DNA from 2 places in the Streptomyces sp. NPDC019890 genome. Region 1 is predicted to be linked to the other one. Evidence: riboswitches for the same ligand, from Rfam matches in the RefSeq annotation. Region 1 holds a riboswitch; the other holds the start of a gene.
The links. Region 1 has a riboswitch for glycine ahead of gcvP (aminomethyl-transferring glycine dehydrogenase). Riboswitches for the same ligand answer to the same signal wherever they lie in the genome.
Positions count from the first base shown of each region.

Region 2: linked by a shared signal. The riboswitch ahead of gcvT (glycine cleavage system aminomethyltransferase GcvT) and the one ahead of gcvP (aminomethyl-transferring glycine dehydrogenase) in region 1 are both predicted to bind glycine.

Region 1 covers NZ_JBJDQK010000021.1:27,992-38,574, forward strand. The annotation lists gene ACI2LP_RS32225 (hypothetical protein) at 49-636, shown strand; gene ACI2LP_RS32230 (DUF5999 family protein) at 957-1,154, shown strand; gene gcvP (aminomethyl-transferring glycine dehydrogenase) at 1,271-4,156, opposite strand; glycine riboswitch at 4,333-4,429, opposite strand; gene ACI2LP_RS32240 (PRC-barrel domain-containing protein) at 4,544-4,963, shown strand; partial or broken gene ACI2LP_RS32245 (DNA polymerase IV) at 5,035-6,396, opposite strand; gene ACI2LP_RS32250 (MerR family transcriptional regulator) at 6,458-7,054, opposite strand; gene ACI2LP_RS32255 (bifunctional nuclease family protein) at 7,222-7,695, opposite strand; gene ACI2LP_RS32260 (MerR family transcriptional regulator) at 7,749-8,492, opposite strand; gene ACI2LP_RS32265 (FHA domain-containing protein) at 8,537-9,418, opposite strand; gene ACI2LP_RS32270 (DUF881 domain-containing protein) at 9,567-10,418, opposite strand; gene ACI2LP_RS32275 (small basic family protein) at 10,439-10,583, opposite strand, start outside.
Region 2 covers NZ_JBJDQK010000003.1:221,928-232,510, forward strand. The annotation lists gene ACI2LP_RS09420 (ABC transporter ATP-binding protein) at 1-671, opposite strand, end outside; gene ACI2LP_RS09425 (ABC transporter ATP-binding protein) at 668-1,789, opposite strand; gene ACI2LP_RS09430 (ABC transporter permease) at 1,786-2,784, opposite strand; gene ACI2LP_RS09435 (ABC transporter substrate-binding protein) at 2,915-4,684, opposite strand; gene ACI2LP_RS09440 (ABC transporter permease) at 4,816-5,820, opposite strand; gene ACI2LP_RS09445 (enhanced serine sensitivity protein SseB C-terminal domain-containing protein) at 6,252-7,040, opposite strand; gene ACI2LP_RS09450 (enhanced serine sensitivity protein SseB) at 7,108-7,878, opposite strand; gene ACI2LP_RS09455 (AAA family ATPase) at 7,990-8,658, opposite strand; glycine riboswitch at 8,842-8,937, shown strand; gene gcvT (glycine cleavage system aminomethyltransferase GcvT) at 9,086-10,201, shown strand; gene gcvH (glycine cleavage system protein GcvH) at 10,260-10,583, shown strand, end outside.

The DNA of each region.
Region 1 (10,583 bases):
CACCTCCCCCTTGCATCACCGTGTCTCCGAAGTGAGAGGCGACCCATCATGCCGCTGCATGTCCCCCCGGCTCCCGCGCCCGCCCTGCGTTGCGTCCTCGCGGCACTCGGTTCTCCCACGGCCGTCCACGAGGCCGCTACCCCCGCCCTCAAGTCCGTCCAGGGACCTCTGAGCGCCGAACTGCCCCTCCCCGTCCACGTACTGGATCAGATCGTGCCGAGCAGCAGTACCCCGTACACCCGCCTGACGGGCTGGCGCTTCCTGATCCGCAACGGCGACCGCGCCGTGGCCGCGGCGGAGACCGTGCTCACCCCTGACGGCTGGACCTTCTCGCACTTCTTCGAAGGCCCTTACCTCAGCTCCACCGAGCGGGCGCTGCGCCAGGCCGAGTCGATGAGAACCCACTTCCAGCCACGGCTGCTCTCCATCCCCGAGCTCTACATGCTCACCCTCTGGCTGCACGGCGACACGGACGCCGACGCCTCGGCCGGCACCCCCCGGCCGGCGGACGTACTGGTGCCGCTCGCGCCCGCGCCGCCGGGAATCGCCGCGCACCATCCGCACCGGGTCGCCGATCTGCTGCCGGTGATGACCCTGCGGCTCGCACCGGCGCCGCTGCTCGGCTCACCGGCCTGAGGGCGCGCCCCTCGAACCCTCTTCGCGCCCGCCTCGAGCGCTGCTAGCGCCCCGTGACCCTTCGGTCGCGGGGCGCACTCCTGCCCCAGGTGGACTAGCCCATAACGGTCACTGTGAACCACCCGGAAAGACAATGGAGTTGAGCTGAACCGTCCGCGCGGGTGATACGTCATAAACCAGTAAGTAGAGCTGCCGCGAAATCCCTGCGGATTGACGCCCGTGGGGCAACACTGGGATCCGACCGACAGATACGGGGGGCGGCCATGAACACCTCATCGAGCCGCAGGACACTCACTACATCGCAGCGAAAGAACCCACCCATGTGCCAGCACCAGCCAGCCTGCCCGACATCCGACTCACCCGACCGGGAAGCGGCGCGCCTCATGGCGCACCACCCGGAGCAGGGCTGGAGCCTGCTGTGCAACGGCGTCCTGCTCTTCGAGGACACCGGCGAGTTGCTGCCGGACGGGCAGATCATCGCGCCGCACCGGCCGCGCGAGGTAATGACGGCCGCCTAGCGCCGGCACGTACGACCAGTCACGTACGACGAGTCACGTACGACGAGGGGCCGGCCCGGAGACTGAATCTCCGCACCGGCCCCGACGCATGCGCGCCGCCCGTCCGTCGACGCCTGTCAGCCGTCGTACTCGTCCATCGGCGGGCAGGAGCAGACTAGGTTGCGGTCGCCGAACGCACCGTCGATCCGGCGCACCGGCGGCCAGTACTTGTCCGCGGCGCTCACTCCGGCCGGGAAGACCGCCTCCTCGCGGCTGTACGGGTGCGCCCACTCGCCGCCCAGCGCCGCCGCGGTGTGCGGGGCGTTGCTCAGCGGATTGTCCTGCGCGGGCCACTCGCCGGACGCGACCTTTTCGATCTCGCCGCGGATCGCGATCATCGCGGCGCAGAAGCGGTCGATCTCGTTCAGGTCCTCGCTCTCGGTGGGCTCGATCATCAGCGTGCCGGCCACCGGGAACGACATCGTCGGCGCGTGGAAGCCGTAGTCGATCAGGCGCTTGGCGATGTCGTCGACGCTGACGCCCGTCGCCTTCGAGATCGGCCGCAGATCGACGATGCACTCGTGCGCGACCAGACCGGCCGGGCCGGTGTAGAGCACCGGGTAGTGCGGCTCCAGGCGCTTGGCGATGTAGTTGGCCGCGAGCACGGCGACCTGCGTCGCGCGCTTGAGGCCCTCGCCGCCCATGAGACGTACGTACGCCCAGGAGATCGGCAGGATGCCCGCCGAACCCCACGGGGCGGCCGAGATCGGTCCCACGCCCGTCTCCGGTCCCGCGGTCGGCTGGAGCGGGTGGTTCGGGAGGTACGGAGCGAGGTGCGCCCGTACGCCCACCGGACCGACGCCGGGGCCGCCGCCGCCGTGCGGGATGCAGAAGGTCTTGTGCAGGTTGAGGTGCGAGACGTCGCCGCCGAACTTTCCGGGCTTGGCGAGGCCCACCAGGGCGTTGAGGTTGGCGCCGTCGACGTACACCTGGCCGCCGGCGTCGTGCACCTGCGCGCAGATGTCGGCGACATGCTCCTCGAACACACCATGCGTGGACGGGTAGGTGATCATCAGGACGGAGAGCTCGTCGCGGTACTGCTCGATCTTGGCCCGCAGGTCCTCGGCGTCGACCTCGCCGTCGTCGGCGGTCTTGACCACGACGACCTTCATACCGGCCATCACGGCGCTGGCGGCGTTGGTGCCGTGCGCCGAGGACGGGATGAGACAGACGGTGCGCCGGCTGTCGCCGTTGGCGCGGTGGTACGCACGCACGGCGAGCAGGCCCGCGAGCTCGCCCTGCGAACCGGCGTTGGGCTGGATGGACACCGCGTCGTACCCGGTGACCTCGGCCAAGCGCTGCTCCAGCTCATGGATGAGCGTGAGGTACCCCTCGGCCTGCTCGACCGGCGCGAAGGGGTGGATCTGCCCGAACTCCGGCCAGGTGACCGGCTCCATCTCGGTGGTCGCGTTCAGCTTCATCGTGCAGGAGCCGAGCGGGATCATGCCGCGGTCCAGCGCGTAGTCCCGGTCGGCCAGCTTGCGCAGATAGCGCAGCATCGCCGTCTCGGAACGGTGCTGGTGGAAGACCGGATGCGTGAGGTAGTCGTCGGTCCGCAGCAGCGCCTCGGGCAGCGCATCCGCAATCGCCGCGTCCAGTGCCTCGATGTCCCCCTCGACGCCGAAGGCGGCCCATACGGCGGTCAGCTGCGTACGTCCGGTGGTCTCGTCGCAGGCGATGGAGACGGTGTCGGGGTCGACGAGGTGGAGGTTGACCCCGCCCTCACGGGCGGCGGCGACGACCTCGGCGGCCTTGGCGGGCACCCGGGCGGTCAGCGTGTCGAAGTACGAACCGTGCACGACCTCCACGCCACCGGCCCGCAGGCCCGCGGCGAGCAGCGTCGCGTACCGGTGGGTGCGCCGCGCGATCGAGCGCAGGCCCTCGGGGCCGTGGTAGACGGCGTACATCCCCGCCATGACGGCGAGCAGCACCTGGGCGGTGCAGATGTTGCTGGTGGCCTTCTCCCGGCGGATGTGCTGCTCACGGGTCTGCAGCGCGAGCCGGTACGCCTTGTTGCCGTCGGCGTCGACGGAGACGCCCACCAGCCGGCCGGGCAGGCTGCGCGCGAACTTCTCGCGTACGGCCATGTATCCGGCGTGCGGGCCGCCGAAGCCCATCGGGACGCCGAAGCGCTGCGTGGTGCCCACGGCGATGTCGGCGCCCAGTTCGCCCGGCGAGGTGAGCAGGGTCAGCGCCAGCAGATCGGCGGCCACGGTGACGATCGCGCCGAGCTCGTGTGCCTGCTCGATGAGGGGCTTGATGTCGCGTACGGCACCGGACGCGCCCGGGTACTGGAGCAGCACGCCGAAGACGCCGCGCTCGGCGATCCCGGCCGGGATGCCGTCGCTCAGGTCGGCGGTGACGACCTCGACGCCGGCCGGTTCGGCACGGGTCTCCATCACGGCGATGGTCTGCGGCAGGGCGTCGGCGTCGACCAGGAAGACGCCGTTCTTGACCTTGCCGACCCGGCGGGCGAGCGACATGGCCTCGGCGGCGGCAGTGCCCTCGTCGAGCAGCGAGGCGCCGGAAGTGGGCAGCCCGGTCAGCTCGGCGACCATCGTCTGGAAGTTGAGCAGCGCCTCGAGCCGGCCCTGGGAGATCTCCGGCTGGTAGGGCGTGTACGCGGTGTACCAGGCCGGGTTCTCCATGACGTTGCGCAGGATGACCGGTGGCGTGAAGGTGCCGTAGTAACCGAGGCCGATCATCGGCGCGAGCACCTGATTGCGGTCGGCAAGAGTGCGCAGCTCGGCGAGGACGTCGGCCTCGGTGCGCGCGTCCGGGAGGTTCAGCGCCTCCGCGTTCTTGATCACATCAGGCACCGCGGCGGCGGTCAGCTCGTCGAGTGAGCCGTACCCGACGTGTGCCAGCATCTTGGCCTGGGACTCGGCGTCGGGCCCGATGTGGCGCTGCTCGAAGGGGGTGCCTCGCTCGAGCTGGGAGAGCGGAATGCGATTGGCGGTCATTAAGGAGGCCTCCTGGTCTGACGCGACCTACGAGGGGCATCCGGCGCGGATGCCCGGACGGCCTCCCCCTCTGTCATCTCAACCTGAGAGCTTCACCGGCGCGCACGAGGCACCCCGGCTTTCACCGTCGGTGAGAGCGGATGCCGTCCGACACCCGCTCTGCTTTCCAGAGTGACCTCGTCCGTGCGGTACAGGGGCCTGAGAGATTCCGGGGAGGATTTGCTCCTTCGGCGCCGCCGGTACGTCACCGGTGGACTCTCCCGCACGGGGTCAGCAGCCGCTTGCCAGCGTACCAGCGTGCCCCCTCGCCGATCGCTCAAGTGGCCGACACCACTGATGTGCACTTTTGTAGTATTTAATCAGCAGTTGCGACCTATTGGAGGGACCGTGCAGACCGACATCGATCCGCGCAGCCTGATCGGCCGCAAGGCGTTCGACCGCAACGGCACCAAGATCGGGACTGTGGACGAGGTGTATCTGGACGATGCCACGGGCGTGCCCGAGTGGGCGGCCGTGCGCACCGGCCTGTTCAGCAGGGACGCCTTCGTCCCGCTGGAGCCGAGCAAGGTCGTCGACGACACCCTGCACGTCCCGTACGAGCGCTCGCTGATCAAGGACGCACCGGACTTCGGCGTCGGCCGTCATCTCTCTCCCGAGCAGGAGCTGCAGCTCTACCACCACTACGGCCTCGAGCTCTCCGCGCCGCCCGAGACGCCGGCGCCCTCCTCCGGTCCCGCGCCTCCCTCGGGTCCCCCGCCCTCCTCGGGTGACACCTCCTTCGGCCGCGTTGCGGGCCGGGAGGACTGACCCGGCTCCGGCCCGGACGCGGGCAGCGGCACCAGCGGCACCAGCGGCACCAGCGGCACCAGCGGCACCAGCGGCACCAGCGGCAGCGGATCGGACAGTTCCAGGTCCGGATCGTCCACCCGGAAGGTGCGCACGCGGCCGGGCGCCGACCCCGGCTCCTCGAACCGCACGGTGACCCGGCCGACGCCGCTGCCCTGCACCCACCCCGCCCCGTACTCGGCATGCCGTACGTCGTACCCGGCCGCCCAGCGCCGCTCCGCGGGCGCCACCGGCTCCGGCCCGGACGCCTTTTCGGCCTCCGGCGCCCGCTGTTCGGCCTCCGCCCCCGCTTCTTCGGGTACGGAATCGGCCTGCTCGTCAGCGGCGGCCTGGGCGAACAGATCCTCCTGGGTGTAGTCCGCGAGCCCGCTCACGCCGACCCCGAGCAGCCGCACCCCGCCCGTGGTGTCCACGGCCTCCAGCAGCCGCCCCGCCGCCTCTCGCACCACCGCAGGGTCGTCCGTCGGCCCGCGCAGCGTCTCCGAGCGCGTCAGCGTCGAGAAGTCGTACCGCCGTACCTTCAGTACGATCGTCCGCCCCGAGTGCCCGGAAGCCCGCAGCCGCCGCACACACCGGTCCGCGAGCCGGTCCACCTCGATCCGCACCCGCACCCGGTCGTGCAGATCCACGTCGAAGGTGTCCTCGACCGACACCGACTTGGTGTCCCGCTCGGCCACCACCGGCCGGTCGTCATACCCCCTGGCCATCCGGAACAGCGAGGTCCCGTGCGCCTTGCCCAGCAGCCGTACGAGCTCGTCCTCGCCGGCCTCCGCCAGATCGGCAACCGTCGTCATACCGGCCCGCCGCAGATGCTCCCCCGTCGCCGGCCCGACCCCGGGCAGCGTGCGTACGGACATGGGACCGAGCAGGTCCCGTTCCGTACCGGGCACTATGAGCACCAGGCCATCGGGTTTCGCCTGCTCGGAAGCGATTTTGGCGAGCATCTTGGATCCCGCGAGACCGACGGAACCGGTCAGCCCGGTGACCGCTCGGATGTCGGCCCGCAGCCGCTCGCCGGTCGCACGGGCCGACAAGGCATCGTCCGCCGCGCCCCCCGCCTCCAGGTCGACAAAGGCCTCGTCCAGGCTCAGCGGCTCCACCAGCGGCGACAGACGCTGCAACAGCCCCATCACCTGCTCGCTCACCGCCCGGTAGAGCGAGAAGCGCGGCACCAGATACGCGGCGTTCGGCGCCAGACGTCTGGCCTGCGCCATCGGCATCGCCGAGTGCACCCCGAACCGTCTGGCTTCGTACGACGCGGTGGCGACGACTCCACGCGGCCCGAGCCCGCCGACGACCACCGGCTTTCCGCGCAGACTCGGCTTCGCCGCCTGTTCGGCGGCGGCGAAGAAGGCATCCATGTCCAGATGCAGAATCGTCGGCGCGGTTCTCACAACTTCGATGCTGCCCTACGCCACTGACATTGGCGCCGGGACCCGGCAGCGCTCTCAGCGCTCAGACGGCCCGGTCGCGTCTGCGCCTGGCGAGCTCGTCCGCAGGGTTGTTCCCGACCAGTGTCTCGCCGGTGTCGATGCGCTCGCCGTGCAGCTGCGAAAGTGCCGCCTCGACATCCCGCCAGACCACCCCGACGGCGATTCCGAAGACCCCCTGCCCGCCCTGGAGCAGATCGACGACCTCGTCGGGCGAGGAACACTCGTAGACCGTCGCTCCGTCGCTCATCAGGGTCATGCGCTCAAGGTCCACGAAGCCCCGGGCCTGCAGATGCTGCACCGCGGCACGAATGTTCTGCAGCGCGACACCGGTGTCCAGGAAACGCTTGACGATCTTGAGGACGACCACATCGCGGAAGCTGTAGAGCCGCTGGGTTCCCGATCCGTACGCAGGACGCACGCTGGGTTCGACAAGACCCGTGCGCGCCCAGTAGTCGAGCTGCCGATAGGTGATGCCGGCCGCCGCACACGCGGTGGGGCCCCGGTAGCCGATCGTCTCCCTGGTGGAGTCGGCCGCGCTCTCGTGAAGCGGATACGGCCCGCTCTCCCCCAGACTCAGTCCGGGGGGACCCCCTGCCGCACCGTCGCCGCTGTTTCTCACGCCGACCTCCGTCCTTGACCTGCCATGTCGACGGTAGGCAGTCACCAGGGGTGCGTCAACGATCGCCACACTCGGCACGCCGAGTGATAATCACCCTGAGAGTGGTTTGCCGTGCCCCCGCTCAGGGAACAGCTAGTCGAATGTGCCCATGCCGCCCCATCGGGCGGTCACTGACTGTTGGTGCCGAAGTCCTCGGGCGAGATCTGATCGAGGAACTCGCGGAACTTCTCCACCTCGTCCTCCTGCTCGTCCGGGATGGCGATTCCCGCGTCGTCGAGCACGCCGTCGCTGCCGTAGATCGGCGTACCAGTGCGCAGGGCAAGCGCTATGGCGTCGGACGGCCTGGCGCTCACCTCTACCCCGCTGGCGAAGACCAGCTCCGCGTAGAAGACGCCTTCGCGCAGGTCAGTGATGCGGACCTCGGTGAGCTCCTGGCCCACCGCCTCCAGCACATCCTTGAAAAGGTCATGAGTCAGCGGTCTGGCCGGTGCCATGCCCTGCTGGGCGAAGGCAATCGCGGTCGCCTCCCCGGGACCGATCCAAATGGGGAGGTACCGATCGCCTCCCACTTCGCGCAGGAGCACGATCGGTTGGTTCGAGGGCATTTCGACCCGGACACCCACAACGTCGAGCTCGTTCACACAGTAACCCTAGGACGTGCCCGACCGGTTTGGGTAGTCGGGCTCCCCCATGATCAGTGCAGACGGACTCCGAGGGCGGTCTGCACAAGGGCCGCATGGAGCCGTACGGACAGGGCTGCGAGCTCCTTCGTGGTGGCCTCGGCATGTGCCCTGGTCTGCGGATTACGGTGCCGCCGCAAGGGCGCGACCAGCTGCTCGACCAGCCCGGCCTCGCGGTCGGCGGCGGCTTTCATCGCGCGCAGATGGCGGGGTTCGAGACCGAATCGCCCAAGATCGGCGACAAGTCTGGCCACGGTCACCGACTCCGCGTCGTAACCGCCGTCCTCGTCCTCGGCCAGCAGGCCGTACGACTCCCACTCGTCGAGCTCTGCCTCGCTCACCTCCGCGGCCGCAATCAGCTCCGGCCGGCCCACCCGGGCGGCGGTCGGACGCTCGGCGTCGGACTCGAAAGCGCCCTCGGGCAGTTCCCGCTGGGCGCCCTGCGCAGGCAGCGGCACCTGCTCGCCACGGCTCAAGGCGTCGAGATGCTCACGGATGACTCTCAGCGGAAGATAGTGATCCCGCTGCATACGAAGCACCTGAGCCAGCCGCTCCACGTCCTCCGGGCTGAACTTGCGGTACCCGGACGGCGTGCGCCGGGGCTCGACCAGCCCTTCGGCCTCCAGAAAACGGATCTTGGAGATGGTGACTTCGGGAAACTCGTCACGCAGCTGACTGAGCACCGTACCGATGCTCATCAGCCTGTCGCCCGCGGTGGCGGTGCCGTGGCCGGCACCGCCCGTCGGTGTTCGCAGCATGAACCTTCCCTGGGGGTCCCCCTGGACGGAGTCCGGGGGGAGGGTCAGATGCCCCGCTGGCTCGCGTAGAAGACCAGCCGGTACTTGCCGATCTGGACCTCGTCACCGTTCGACAGAAGGACCGAGTCGATCCGCTCACGGTTGACGTACGTACCGTTCAGGCTGCCGACGTCCGCGACGCTGAACCGGCCGTCCGCGCCCCTGCGGAACTCCACATGACGCCGCGAGACGGTCACGTCGTCGAGGAAGATGTCGCTCTGCGGGTGACGGCCGGCCGTGGTCAGGTCGCCGTCCAGCAGGAAGCGGCTGCCCGAGTTCGGACCGCGGCGCACCACCAGCAGTGCCGAGCCGAGCGGCAGCGCGTCGACGGCCGCCTGGGCCTCCGGGGAGAGCGACGGAACCTGCGTCTGACCCGTCACCTCCGAGTCGTACGCCTCGAGGCCGGAAATGGAGATCGTCGAGGTCGTCTCCGACGGGCGCTCCGCCGGGGCCCCGGCCCGCAGCGGCGCGCCGCAGTTGGAGCAGAACCGGCTGGCCTCGGCGTTGCGGTGCCCGCACCTCGTACAAACCAAGGCCGACATGGACGGATCCTCCTGCTGCGGCTGCCCCGCGTGGGGATTGGTCGCATACGGGTCGGGGCTAAACCCTCCACCCGTACTTGAGGTTGATGGTTCTCCGAAACCTATGCGGCCGGAACCAGCAGGGTCAACAGACGACGCGCCCCGGCCGCCCGAATTGTCACCGCCCGGACCAGCGACCTCGTCCCGGAAGAGCGGCCGCTCCGCGCCCTGCTCCTCACTCTGGCCATGGCGCGGAGCGCGATGGCGGGCGTTGCCGCCGTCCTCGCGTGCGCTCTTGCCGAACAACTTCCCAAACAACTTCACGGGCGATTCCCCTTGACCGAAATAGACCCGCCCGTGGGGCAGGACGAATCCTCAATGATCACACCTGCCGACCCGGACATCCTCACAACGTCCGTAACCACCAGACAGTTTCCACCACGCCGCACGCTTGTCATGTGCCGACCCCCCGCAAGCTCTTGCCCGGGTCCGCCGTACCCCATGCGCCCCCGGCTCACTGCGCTGACGACCGAGCGTAGTCAGGCCGCTTCGCGGGTCGCAAGGCGTCCACGACGATCTTCGGCGAGCGCACCACCGTGGCGGTGGCCTGCTCCTTCTCCAGTGTCTGCACCACGCCGCCCGGGATGTTGAGGGCGGGCTCAAGGTCCTGCGGCTTGCCGATGACCTTGAAGCGGTACGGAGCGGTGATCTTCTTGCCGTCCACCTCGATGTCGCCGCCGCTTCCTGTGAAGTACGTGTTCGCGACCACCCGGATGTCGTTCACCTGAATCGCTTCCGCACCGGCGGCGCGCAGTTCCTGGATCGCGTCGAGCAGCATGTCCGACTCCACCGTGCCGGACGGATCATCGATGGTGAGCGTGATGCCCGGGCCCTGCGCCGCGACCGTGCCGGCCAGGATGCCCAGCTGCTGTTCCTTCTGCACCGTCTGCTTGCGTGCCTCTTCCGCCTGGTCCGAGCTGTTCTCCAGCTCGGTGCGCTGGTCCTCGAGACGCTGCTTCTCGTCCTCCAGGCGCTGGGTGCGGTTGTCCAGCTCGTCGAGAATGCGCACCAGGTCCTCCTGGCGGGCGCCGCGCAGCGCACTGTTGTCGCTGTTCGAGCGGACCTGGATGGCAAGCCCCAGGCCGAGGACGAACAGCAGCACGGCGACGATGAGTTGAGCGCGCGTGACCCGCGGCGGCCACAGTACGGCGGCCAGTCGCTGCCTGCCGGTCCGCTCGGCGGTGGCCGGCTGCTGAGCGGGAGCGGGCTGCAGAGCGGGTTCGCGCGGTTCCGCGGGATCCGGCTGGGCAGCCGGTGGCGCCTTCGCCTCCGGCTCCTCGCCCTGCGGCTTGTCTTCGCTGTTCATCGGCTCGCTGTTCATTCGCCTCACGCCCGGAACACATGCCGGCGGATCGCGGCAGCGTTCGAGAAGATCCGGATGCCGAGCACGACCACCACACCCGTCGACAGCTGGGCGCCCACGCCCAACTTGTCGCCCAGGAACACGATCAGCGCTGCCACCACCACGTTC
Region 2 (10,583 bases), on a different contig from region 1:
ACATACGTCAGGCCCAGCTCGTCCTGGAGGTCGTCCAGCAGGTTCACCACCTGCGCCTGGATCGACACGTCCAGCGCGGAGACCGGCTCGTCCGCGACGACCAGCTTCGGCTTGAGCGCGAGCGCACGCGCGATGCCGATGCGCTGGCGCTGGCCGCCGGAGAACTCGTGCGGATAGCGGTTGTAGTGCTCGGGGTTGAGGCCCACCAGCTCGAGGAGGCGCTGGACCTCCTTCTTGATACCGCCCTCGGGCCGCACCCCCTGCAGCTTGAAGGGCGCGGAGACGATCGTGCCGATCGTGTGCCGCGGGTTCAGCGAGGAGTAAGGGTCCTGGAAGATCATCTGGACGTCACGGCGCAACGGGCGCATCCTGCCGACGCCCAGGTGCGTGATGTCATGGCCCTCGAACTCGATCTTCCCGCCGGTCGGTTCGAGCAGCCGCGTGATCAGCCGGCCCATCGTCGACTTGCCGCAGCCGGACTCGCCCACCACGCCCAGCGTCTCGCCCGGGCGGACGTCGAAGGTCAGCCCGTCGACCGCCTGGACGGCCCCGGCCTGCCGCTGCAGCAGCCCCTTCCTGATGGGGAAGTGCTTGACCAGGCCCTCGACCTTCAGCAGCGCATCGGGCTCGCCGGTCGACTGCTCGGGGATCTTCACTTCGTTCTCGCTCACAGCTTGGGCGCAATCTCTTCGGTCCAGATCCGCGTCCGCTCGTCCTGCGACATGTGGCAGGCGGAGAAGTGCCGGCTGCCGACCTCGCGGAGTTCGGGGCGGACGGTGCGCGTCAGGTTGTCCTTGGGGACATCCGCGTACGGGCACCGCGGGTTGAAGGCACAGCCGTCGGGGATGTTGATCAGGCTGGGCGGGGAGCCCTTGACCGGGATGAGGCGCTCGGTCTGGTCCCGGTCGATCCGCGGCATCGAGCCCAACAGGCCCCAGGTGTAGGGGTGCTGCGGCTCGTAGAAGACCTTGTCGGCCGGACCGCGCTCGATGCACCGGCCGCCGTACATCACCAGGATGTCGTCGGCCAGCTCGGCGACGACGCCCAGGTCGTGGGTGATGATGATGACCGCCGAGCCGAACTCCTTCTGCAGATCCCGGATGAGGTCGAGGATCTGCGCCTGGACGGTCACGTCCAGCGCCGTCGTCGGCTCGTCGGCGATCAGCAGTTCGGGGTTGTTCACGAGCGACATGGCGATCATCGCGCGCTGGCGCATACCGCCGGAGAACTCGTGCGGGTAGTTGTCGACACGCTTGTCGGGCTGCGGGATGCCCACCCGGTCGAGCAGTTCGATCGCCCGCTTGCGAGCGGCCTTCTTGTCGACGTCGTTGTGGACGCGGTACGCCTCCACGATCTGGCGGCCGATCGTGTAGTACGGGTGCAGCGCGGAGAGCGGATCCTGGAAGATCATCGCCATCTGGCGGCCGCGCAGCTTGCGCACCTCGTCCGGGTCGGCGCCGAGGAGTTCCTGGCCGTCGAGCCAGACCTCGCCGGAGATCTGCGCCTTGCGGCGGCCGTACTGACCCGCGGTGTGCAGGCCCATGATGCCGAGCGAGGTGACGGACTTGCCGGAGCCGGACTCGCCGACGATACCGAGGGTCTTGCCCTTCTCCAGCTGGAAGCTGAGGCCGTCGACGGACTTGACCAGGCCGTCGTCGGTGGGGAAGTGGACCTTGAGGTCGCGTACTTCGAGGAAGGCCGTGGGGGCGGGCGAGCCCACCGCGGCGGGCTCGCCGAGCGCGGTGCCGGTCACCGGAAGCTCACCACTGGGCTTGTCGAGGTTGCTCATCCGATCCTCACTCGCGGGTCGATCACGGCGTACAGAAGGTCCACGAGGAGGTTCGCCACACAGATGAACAGGGCCGCGAACAGCGTGACTCCGAGGATCAGCGGAAGATCCTTGGTGTTGATCGAGTCGATCGCGAGCCGGCCCAGACCGGGCAGGTTGTACGTGGACTCGGTCAGGACCGCGCCGCCGAGCAGCGCGCCGAGGTCGAGGCCGAGCAGAGTCAGCACGGGCGTCCAGGTGGAGCGCATCGCGTGCCGTCCGATGACGACCCGCTCCGTGAGGCCCTTGGCGCGGGCCGTACGGATGTAGTCCTCGCCCATGATCTCCAGCATGGTCGCCCGGGTGAGCCGGGCGTACATCGCCGCGTAGAGGAAGGCGAGTGTGATCCACGGCAGGATCAGCGTCTGGAACCACTGTGCCGGGTCCTCGCCGAAGGCCTTGAACTCACCGCTGACCCAGTCCAGCTGGTAGCTGAAGATCGCCAGCGAGAGCAGACCGGTGAAGTAGATGGGAAGCGAGACGCCGGCCAGCGCGACGGTCATCGCGGTCCGGTCCCACAGGGTGCCCCGGCGCAGTGCCGAGACGACGCCGGCGGCGACACCGCCGACGACCCACAGCAGGCAGGCGCCCGCGGCGAGCGACAGGGTGACCGGGATCGCCTCGGTCAGCTGCGGCCAGACCTCCTGCTCGGTGCGGAAGGAGTAGCCGAAGCAGGGAGCAGGGCAGTGGGTGACATCCGCGCCGTTGGTGTAGTCCCGACCGGCGAACAGGCCCTGGACGAAGTGCCAGAACTGCACCAGCACCGGGTCGGAGAGGCCCAGCTTCTGCCGGATTCCCTCGATGGAGGCGGGGTCGGTCTGCTTGCCGGCGAAGAGATACGCCGGGTCGGAACCGGCCCACTTCGGGAGCACGAAGAAGATGACGAAGGTCGTCAGGGTCACGACCAACAGCATCATGGCGACGGCGAACAAACGCCGGATGACATAAGCAAGCACTGTGCGCGGCCCGGCGACGGCCCGGAGAACCCGGATTACGGGTTCCCCGGACCGCCGCCCGAGGCCATCACCTGCCCTTCGGGACTGGCGGGTTGGGCGATGGTGGGGTGTGACTCGTCACGAGTGACGGTTACTTGACGACGCCCAGGGAGACGTAGTCGTAACGGCCGTTGTACGCCGCGGTGGAGTAGGCGTTCGTCAGGTTCGAGCCGCGCCAGGTGAAGTTCTTCTCGTAGATGAACGGCATCTGGACGGCGAGGTCCGCGACAGCGTGGTTCATCTGCTTGTAGATCTCGGCGGCCTTCGCGGGGTCGGTCTCCTTGAGAGCGTCGTCGAAGAACTTGTTGATCTTCGGGTCGTTCGTCTCGGAACCGTTGTAGTTACCGTTCGGCACGATGAAGCGGCCGTCGATCAGCGGCTGCGAGAAGCCCTGACCGGTCGGGAAGTCCGGGCCCCAGCCGGTCATGATCAGTCCGAGACCGCGCTTCTTCACGACGGCCGGCGAACCGGTGATGCTGGAGGACTCGGCGCCGTCGATCGGCTCGACCTCGGCCTTGATGCCGACCGCCTGCAGGGACTGCTGCAGGGCCTCGGCGACCTGGACCTCACCCGGGTTGTTGCTGCGGGCGCTGATGACGGTGGAGAAGCCGGCCGGCTTGCCGCACTTGGCGAGGGCCGCCTTGGCCTTGGCGACGTCGGGCTTGCCGCCGCGCGCCAGGATGCCGTACGGGTCGTAGTCGTCCGAGCCCGCGATGGACTTGGGCAGCATGTTGGTGGCGATGTCGCCACCGGCGTCCGGGCCACCGCGGACCGTCTGCATCGACTTGTAGTCGGCCGCGTAGAGCACGGCCTTGCGGCACTCGACGTTGTCGAACGGCGCGACCTTGGTGGCGATGTCGACGTAGCGGATGAAGCTGGTCGAGATGTTGTCGACGTTGTCCTTGTGCTGCTTGAGCGCCGAGGTACGGCCCGACTGGGACATGCCGGTGGCGTTCAGGTCGAGGTCGTACTCGCCCTTGATGAGCAGCTGGTCGATCGCCTCGATGTTGGAGTTGATCGTGACCGTGATCTTGTCCGGCAGCGCCGGGCGGATCGGGTCGGAGGCCTTCTGCCACTTGTCGTTGCGGACGAGGACAGCGCCCTTCTTGGGCGTGTACGACTCGAACTTGTACGGGCCCGAGGAGAACGGCTTGAGCTGGTACTTGCCCGCCGTGTCCTTCTCCTTCTTCACCGGGGAGCCGGCCGGCATCGCGAGCATCTGCTCGAAGTCACCGTTGGGCGTCGCCAGGTTGAAGACGATGGTCTTGTCGTTCGGCGTCTGGATCGCCTTCAGACCGAGCTTGTCCGGCGTCGTGTCCTTGTAGGGACCCTTGTACTCGGTCTTGGGGTCGAGGACCTGACGCAGGTAGGCGGGACCTCCGGTGATGACGTCCGTGGCCCAGATGCGCTCGATGCCGTACTTGATGTCCTTGGAGGTGATCGGCGTGCCGTCCTCCCAGGTGATCCCGTCGCGCAGCTCGTACGTGTACGTCTTGCCGCCGTTGGAGACCGCACCCTTGGCCTTGGCGAGGTCGGGCACCAGCTCGGCGCCGCCGGCCCCCGGCTTGGGCGCGTAGGAGACCAGCTGGCGCGCGTAGAACCGGGAGAAGTCCCAGGCCATGCCGTAGTACTGGCGCTGCGGGTCGGTGGAGTCGAAGTCCTGCTTGCCGATGAACTTCAGCGTGCCGCCCTTCTTGGCGGACGCGTTGGCAACACCCTTCGTGCCGGCGTTGTACCCGGCGGCCTTGCCGCCGTTGTCGTCCTTGTCGCCGCCACCACATGCCGCTGTGGCCGTGAGCGCGACCACGACGAGCGCCGCTCCGGCGATCCGCCTGGTTCTCGACGAACGTAGGGCTGTCATTGTTCCTGCAACCTCCGGGATAGCGCGGTTCTTGGCTGGACGCCGAGGAACCATCTGGGAGCCGCCTGACGTCTGTGGCAGGGGCACGTTCAGTTGTCTGCGGCCGGACGGCGCCGCGGGGTGAGTGGCCGTCAACGGGTGCCCTTGGGGTCGAGCGCATCGCGCACGCCGTCGCCGAAGAGGTTGAAGGCCAGTACCGTGACGAAGATCGCCAGACCCGGGACGACCATGAACGTCGGGTCTTCCTGGTAGTACTCCACAGCCTTGGAGAGCATCTGCCCCCAGGAGGCCGTGGGCGGCCGCACACCTGCCCCAAGGAAGCTGAGCGCCGCCTCGGTGAGGATGTTCGTGGGGATCATCAGTGTGGTGTAGACGGTGATCGGGGCGACCAGGTTGGGCAGCAACTCCTTGAAGAGCACGTACCGCTGGCCGGCTCCCAGGCTCCGGGCTGCCTCGACGTACTCCTTCTCGCGCAGTGAGAGGGTCTGACCGCGCACGATGCGTCCCACGTACGGCCAGCCGAAGAAGCCGATCACCATGACCAGGACGGCGATACGGACATTGCTGCCGGTGAGGCCGAACAGATCGCTGGGGAGCACGGAGACCAGCGAGATGATGAAGAGCAGCTGCGGGAAGGCCAGCAGCATGTCCATCACCCGGCTGATGATCGCGTCGACCCAGCCGCCGAAGTAGCCGGCGACGATGCCGAAGATGGTCCCGAGCAGTACGGCGACCAGTGCCGCGAGGAAGGCCACCAGGAGCGAGATGCGCGCGCCGTAGACGATGCGACTGAACACATCACGGCCGTTCTGCGGCTCGAGGCCCAGCAGGAAGTCCGAACTGATGCCGCCGAAGGAGCCCTTGGGGGTGCCGAACAGCGGGTCGATCTGGTCCTGGTGGAACTCGTTGGGCGGGTGGCCGAGCAGGCTCACGATCCAGGGCGCGAAGAGCGCCACCAGCACCAGGAAGATGACAACGATGCCGCCCGCCAGTGCCAACTTGTCCCGCTTCAGACGGGTCCAGGCAATCTGCCGGAGCGACCGCCCTTCTACCGACTTCTTGACTTCAGCCGCCGCGACATCGACGGCAGCGGTCTTGTCCGCGTCCGCGCTCGTGTCGTGCAATGGTGCCGTCATCGTGGTGGGGACCCCTCTCGGCCGGAGGTGACCGGCCCGTACCCGCCGCTGTAGCGGCTTTGTTCACAACATGTGGTGCACGTGGAGCTCTGGCACGAGAAGTACGCGTGAAGCGCGCCGTACACAGGGGCGAATATCCCCCTGCTGCGGGAGTCTTCAATGGTCGCGCGATCACGCACCAGCCCCCCCGGGGAATGTTTGCTCAAACGTGATGCACAGTGAGGGTTTCCGTTATACGGACGGAGACAGCGGCTGAGCGGAACGTCATCCGCCACATATCGGGCGAAAGTTGAGTGAGATACCGCTATGCGGACAACAGCGGCTCATTCGATTGCAAGGCGTTCGAGGTCTTGGGCGCACACAATCCCACCCGTTCCTTCACGCACAGCATGGAAGTGTCTCCGGCTCAACGGCCGTGCAGAGAGGTTCCGTCAGCGGCCGTGCAGCGGGGTCCCACCGACCGGGCCGGGGGCCGGTGCACCGGCGTGCGCCTCACGGTCGTAGAAGGGACGGGTGTTGGCCCGCAGCCACATCGTGACCGGGTCGTACTCGTCGGACATCGCGACCGTGGAGACCGGCAGCCCGTCCGGGACCGAGCCGATCGACTGCTGCATCATCGCCCGCACCGCGTCCACGGACTGTCTGCTCGTGTCGTAGAGATCGAGACCGATGGCGAGGTACGGAGCGCCGAGTGCGGGCTGCACCCAGGCGCGGCGCAACGAGCGGACCGCGGGGGTGCGGTGGGCGTTCTGCGAGAGCAGGGCATAGAAATGCGGGATGTCGATGGCCGGTTCGGACAGCCGCAGGGGTCCGGCGGGCATCCGGTCGAGGCCGGTCGCGATCCGGCGCAGATCCAGCCAGGGGATGCCCACACCGCCGCCGGGGGCGTGCGGGTTCAGCCAGATCCCCCAGCGCTCGGGGTACAGGGCGCGGGCGACGTCGGGGCCGCTGATCACTTCGTGGGCGCGGTTCCAGCCGGAGACGGCGAGTTCCTGCGCGGAGGTGACGCATGGCGCGTAACCCACGCCGTCGACCTCCATGTTCCCGTACTGGGCGTCGGGCGAGCCGGCCCGGCCGTGCCAGAGCAGCATCCAGAGCCTGCCGCTCGCCGGGTCGGCGAGCGCGTGCAGCAGCGCCTCGTACGCGTCATAGCGTCCGGGTGTCACCTGGCGCAGCATGTGCTCGACCTGCCCCGCCGCCGCGGTGCCTGACGCACTCACCCTGGGTTCCGCCCCTCTTCGATCGACCATTCCAGCTTAAACGGCAGTCCTGACACCGACTTGACGACTACACGTGCTGTCGTTGGTAGAAGGGCCGCAGCCGCTCAAGCATCCACTCTCCGACAGGGTCCTGCGCCACATCCAGAAGTACGAGATTGACGGGCCAGCACACCTGTGCCCGGCCCAGCGCCCGGCCGAGCGCGTCCATGGGGGCGTTGCGGTCCGCGCCCTCCCATGAGGACAGCTGGACGCCGATGAACAGGGTGGGCGGATCGCCCTCGACGGAGGCGAGGGCACGGCGGGCGGTGAGGACGACACCGGAGGCCTCGAACTCACCGGCCGCGGCGGCGAGGAAGTCGACCGGCTCCTCCTGCCAGTCCGGCTCGAAGAGCCGCACCCGGCCGCCTGTCGCGGGCCCGTCCAGCACAGTGCGTCCCACCCGGCACAACTCGGCGACGGCGGGCGGCGGCAGCGGGGCGCCGACGGCGCCGCCCGGGTTCACCGCGATGCCGAGCTGCGGGGGCAGCCCCCGGGCGAATTCGCGGGCGGGGGCGACGGTGAAGGGCATATGGCTGCCGACGCATGCCATGAACTGCTGCTCGGAGCTGTAGACAGGGACGTACGCGGCGCCCTCGATGTCCATCGTGGGCAGGTCGAGGTCGGGGCTGTCGGGGCTGCCCCCGTTGGGCAGCGGCACCCAGACGTGGCTGCGGCCGAGCACCTCGACGAGACGGCCGCCGGCCGAGGCGTTGCCGAGGGATGCGCCGAGCACCTCTTCGAGCTCGTTCGCCGGCCAGCCGCCGTACGGATGCGGATGGGCCTGCTCCGGTGTGTGCATGTGCGTCCTTCTCCCCCGGCTTTCTCCGGTCTTGCGCCACCGACCCTAGCGCCGCGACCGCGCGGCACGCAGTCGGGCCCGAATGGTGGCCACGAGAAGCCGCGCACCGCACTACGACTCCTCGAAGCCCACCCGCGTCAGCGCCGCCGCCGCGTCCCGGTCCAGCAGGACGGCCGAAGCGCAGCCCGCGGGCAGCCGCCCGGCCTCCGCGTCGCGGATCAGCCGGCCCACCGCCCGCCTGTGCCGGGCGAAGGCATAGCCGGAGACCCCGCGGCCGCGCTCGCGCTGGCCATCCCTGGCCACGGCGGGCGTGACGTCGAGCAGCACCAGATGGAGGCCGCTGCCGCGGCGGCGCGCCTCCCGGGCCAGCCAGCGCCGCACCCAGGCCTGGGTGCCGCAGTCGTGCACGACCACGCCCAGACCCGAACGGAGCGCGCGCCGCAGTCCCGCGTAGTGGGCGATCCGCACCAGTGGGCGGTAGGCGGCGTACGGCAGCAGCCGCGGCATCCACCCGTCCCAGCGGTCCCGGGTGTCCTGCGAGTCGATCCCCCTGCCGCTCGCCGCGTGCCTGATCAGCGTGGACTTTCCGCTGCCCGGCAGGCCGGAGACGACCACGACATCACCGGCGGCGAAGCGCAGGGTGCGCGGACTGCGCCCCGAGCGGTCCCTCAGGTCGCGCAGCACGGGCACGGGCGTCCTGGAAAGCTCCCGCACGGGCGCGTCCTGCTGGACGGACACCCCCGCGGTCGTCACGTATGCACCGGACCGCTGCAACGTCATCGCCCTCCCCTGTCTCGGGTCACCCTCAACCCTTGCCCATGAAGTGTAAAGAATCGGTAATGTGGCACAACCGTTTTGGAGCTGAGGACTGCCTGTGAAGTGCGGCTGCCCGGATCGGGGCCGGACACCCCACATGGCGACGATGCGTGCAATGATGTGCCCGCAAACTGCATACAGGCCGCTTGAATCCGCGCGGGAGAGTCCTGGCCACTGTGTGCCGGGCGCCGAAGGAGCAAGTTCCTCCCTTGAATCTCTCAGGCCCCGTACCGCGTGTGATGAGGCAGATCTGAAAAGCGAGCCGCTGTCGAGTGGCTCCACCCAAGGTGCAAGTCACGACCACCACTACGTGCGGTCGAGACGAACCTCTCAGGTTCCGATGACAGATGGGGAGGATTGTCCTCGCCGGCCTGCCCTGGGAGCCATATCTATGAGCCACGCCCCCCGTCTCACCGCCCTCGATGCCCTGCACCGTTCGCTGGGTGCGACCATGACCGACTTCGCGGGCTGGGACATGCCGCTGCGGTACGGCAGTGAGCGCGACGAGCACAACGCCGTACGCACCAAGGCCGGTCTCTTCGATCTCTCGCACATGGGCGAGATCACCGTCACCGGACCGCAGGCCGCGGGCCTCCTCGACTACGCGCTGGTGGGCAACATCGGCTCCGTCGCCGTCGGCCGCGCGCGCTACACCATGATCTGTCAGCAGGACGGCGGGATCGTCGACGACCTGATCGTCTACCGCCTCGGCGAGACCGAGTACATGGTCGTCGCCAACGCGGGCAACGCGCAGATCGTCCTGGACTCGCTGACCGAGCGCGCCGTCGGCTTCGACGCCGAAGTGCGCGACGACCGTGACGCGTACGCGCTGATCGCCGTCCAGGGCCCTCAGTCCCCCGGCATCCTGAAGTCGCTCACCGACGCCGACCTGGACGGTCTCAAGTACTACGCGGGACTGCCCGGCACGGTCGCCGGCGTCCCGGCGCTGATCGCCCGCACCGGCTACACCGGCGAGGACGGCTTCGAGCTCTTCGTCGAGCCGCAGCACGCCGAGAAGCTCTGGCAGGCACTGACCGAGGCGGGCGCCCCGGTGGGCCTCATCCCCTGCGGGCTCTCCTGCCGCGACACGCTGCGCCTGGAGGCGGGCATGCCGCTGTACGGGCATGAGCTGACCACCGCGCTGACCCCCTTCGACGCAGGCCTCGGCCGGGTCGTGAAGTTCGAGAAGGCGGGGGACTTCGTCGGACGGGACGCGCTCAGCGCCGCGGCCGAGCGCGCGGAGACCAACCCGCCGCGCAAGCTCGTCGGCCTGATCGCCGAAGGCCGCCGGGTTCCCCGCGCCGGCATGAACGTGGTCGCCGACGGCCAGGTGATCGGCGAGGTCACCTCCGGCGCTCCGTCCCCCACGCTCGGCAAGCCGATCGCCATCGCGTATGTGGACGCGGCGCACGCCGCCCCGGGCACCCCCGGCGTCGGCATCGACATCCGCGGCACGCACGAGCCGTACGAGGTCGTGGCGCTGCCGTTCTACAAGCGCCAGAAGTGACACTGCGCACCGAGCCATCGTTCATCAGCACTCCCCCGCATACAGGAGAATTCAGGTCATGAGCAACCCCCAGCAGCTGCGCTACAGCAAGGAGCACGAGTGGCTGTCGGCCGCCGATGACGGCGTGTCGACGGTCGGCATCACGGAGCACGCGGCAAACGCGCTCGGCGATGTGGTGTACGTACAGCTCCCGGAGGTCGGTGACACCGTGACCGCGGGCGAGACCTGCGGCGAGCTGGAGTCGACCAAGTCCGTCAGCGACCTGTACTCGCCGGTCAGCGGCGAGGTCGTCGAGGCGAACCAGGACGTCGTGGACGACCCGTCGCTGGTGAACTCCGCACCGTTCGAGGGCGGCTGGCTCTTCAAGGTGCGTGTCGCACAG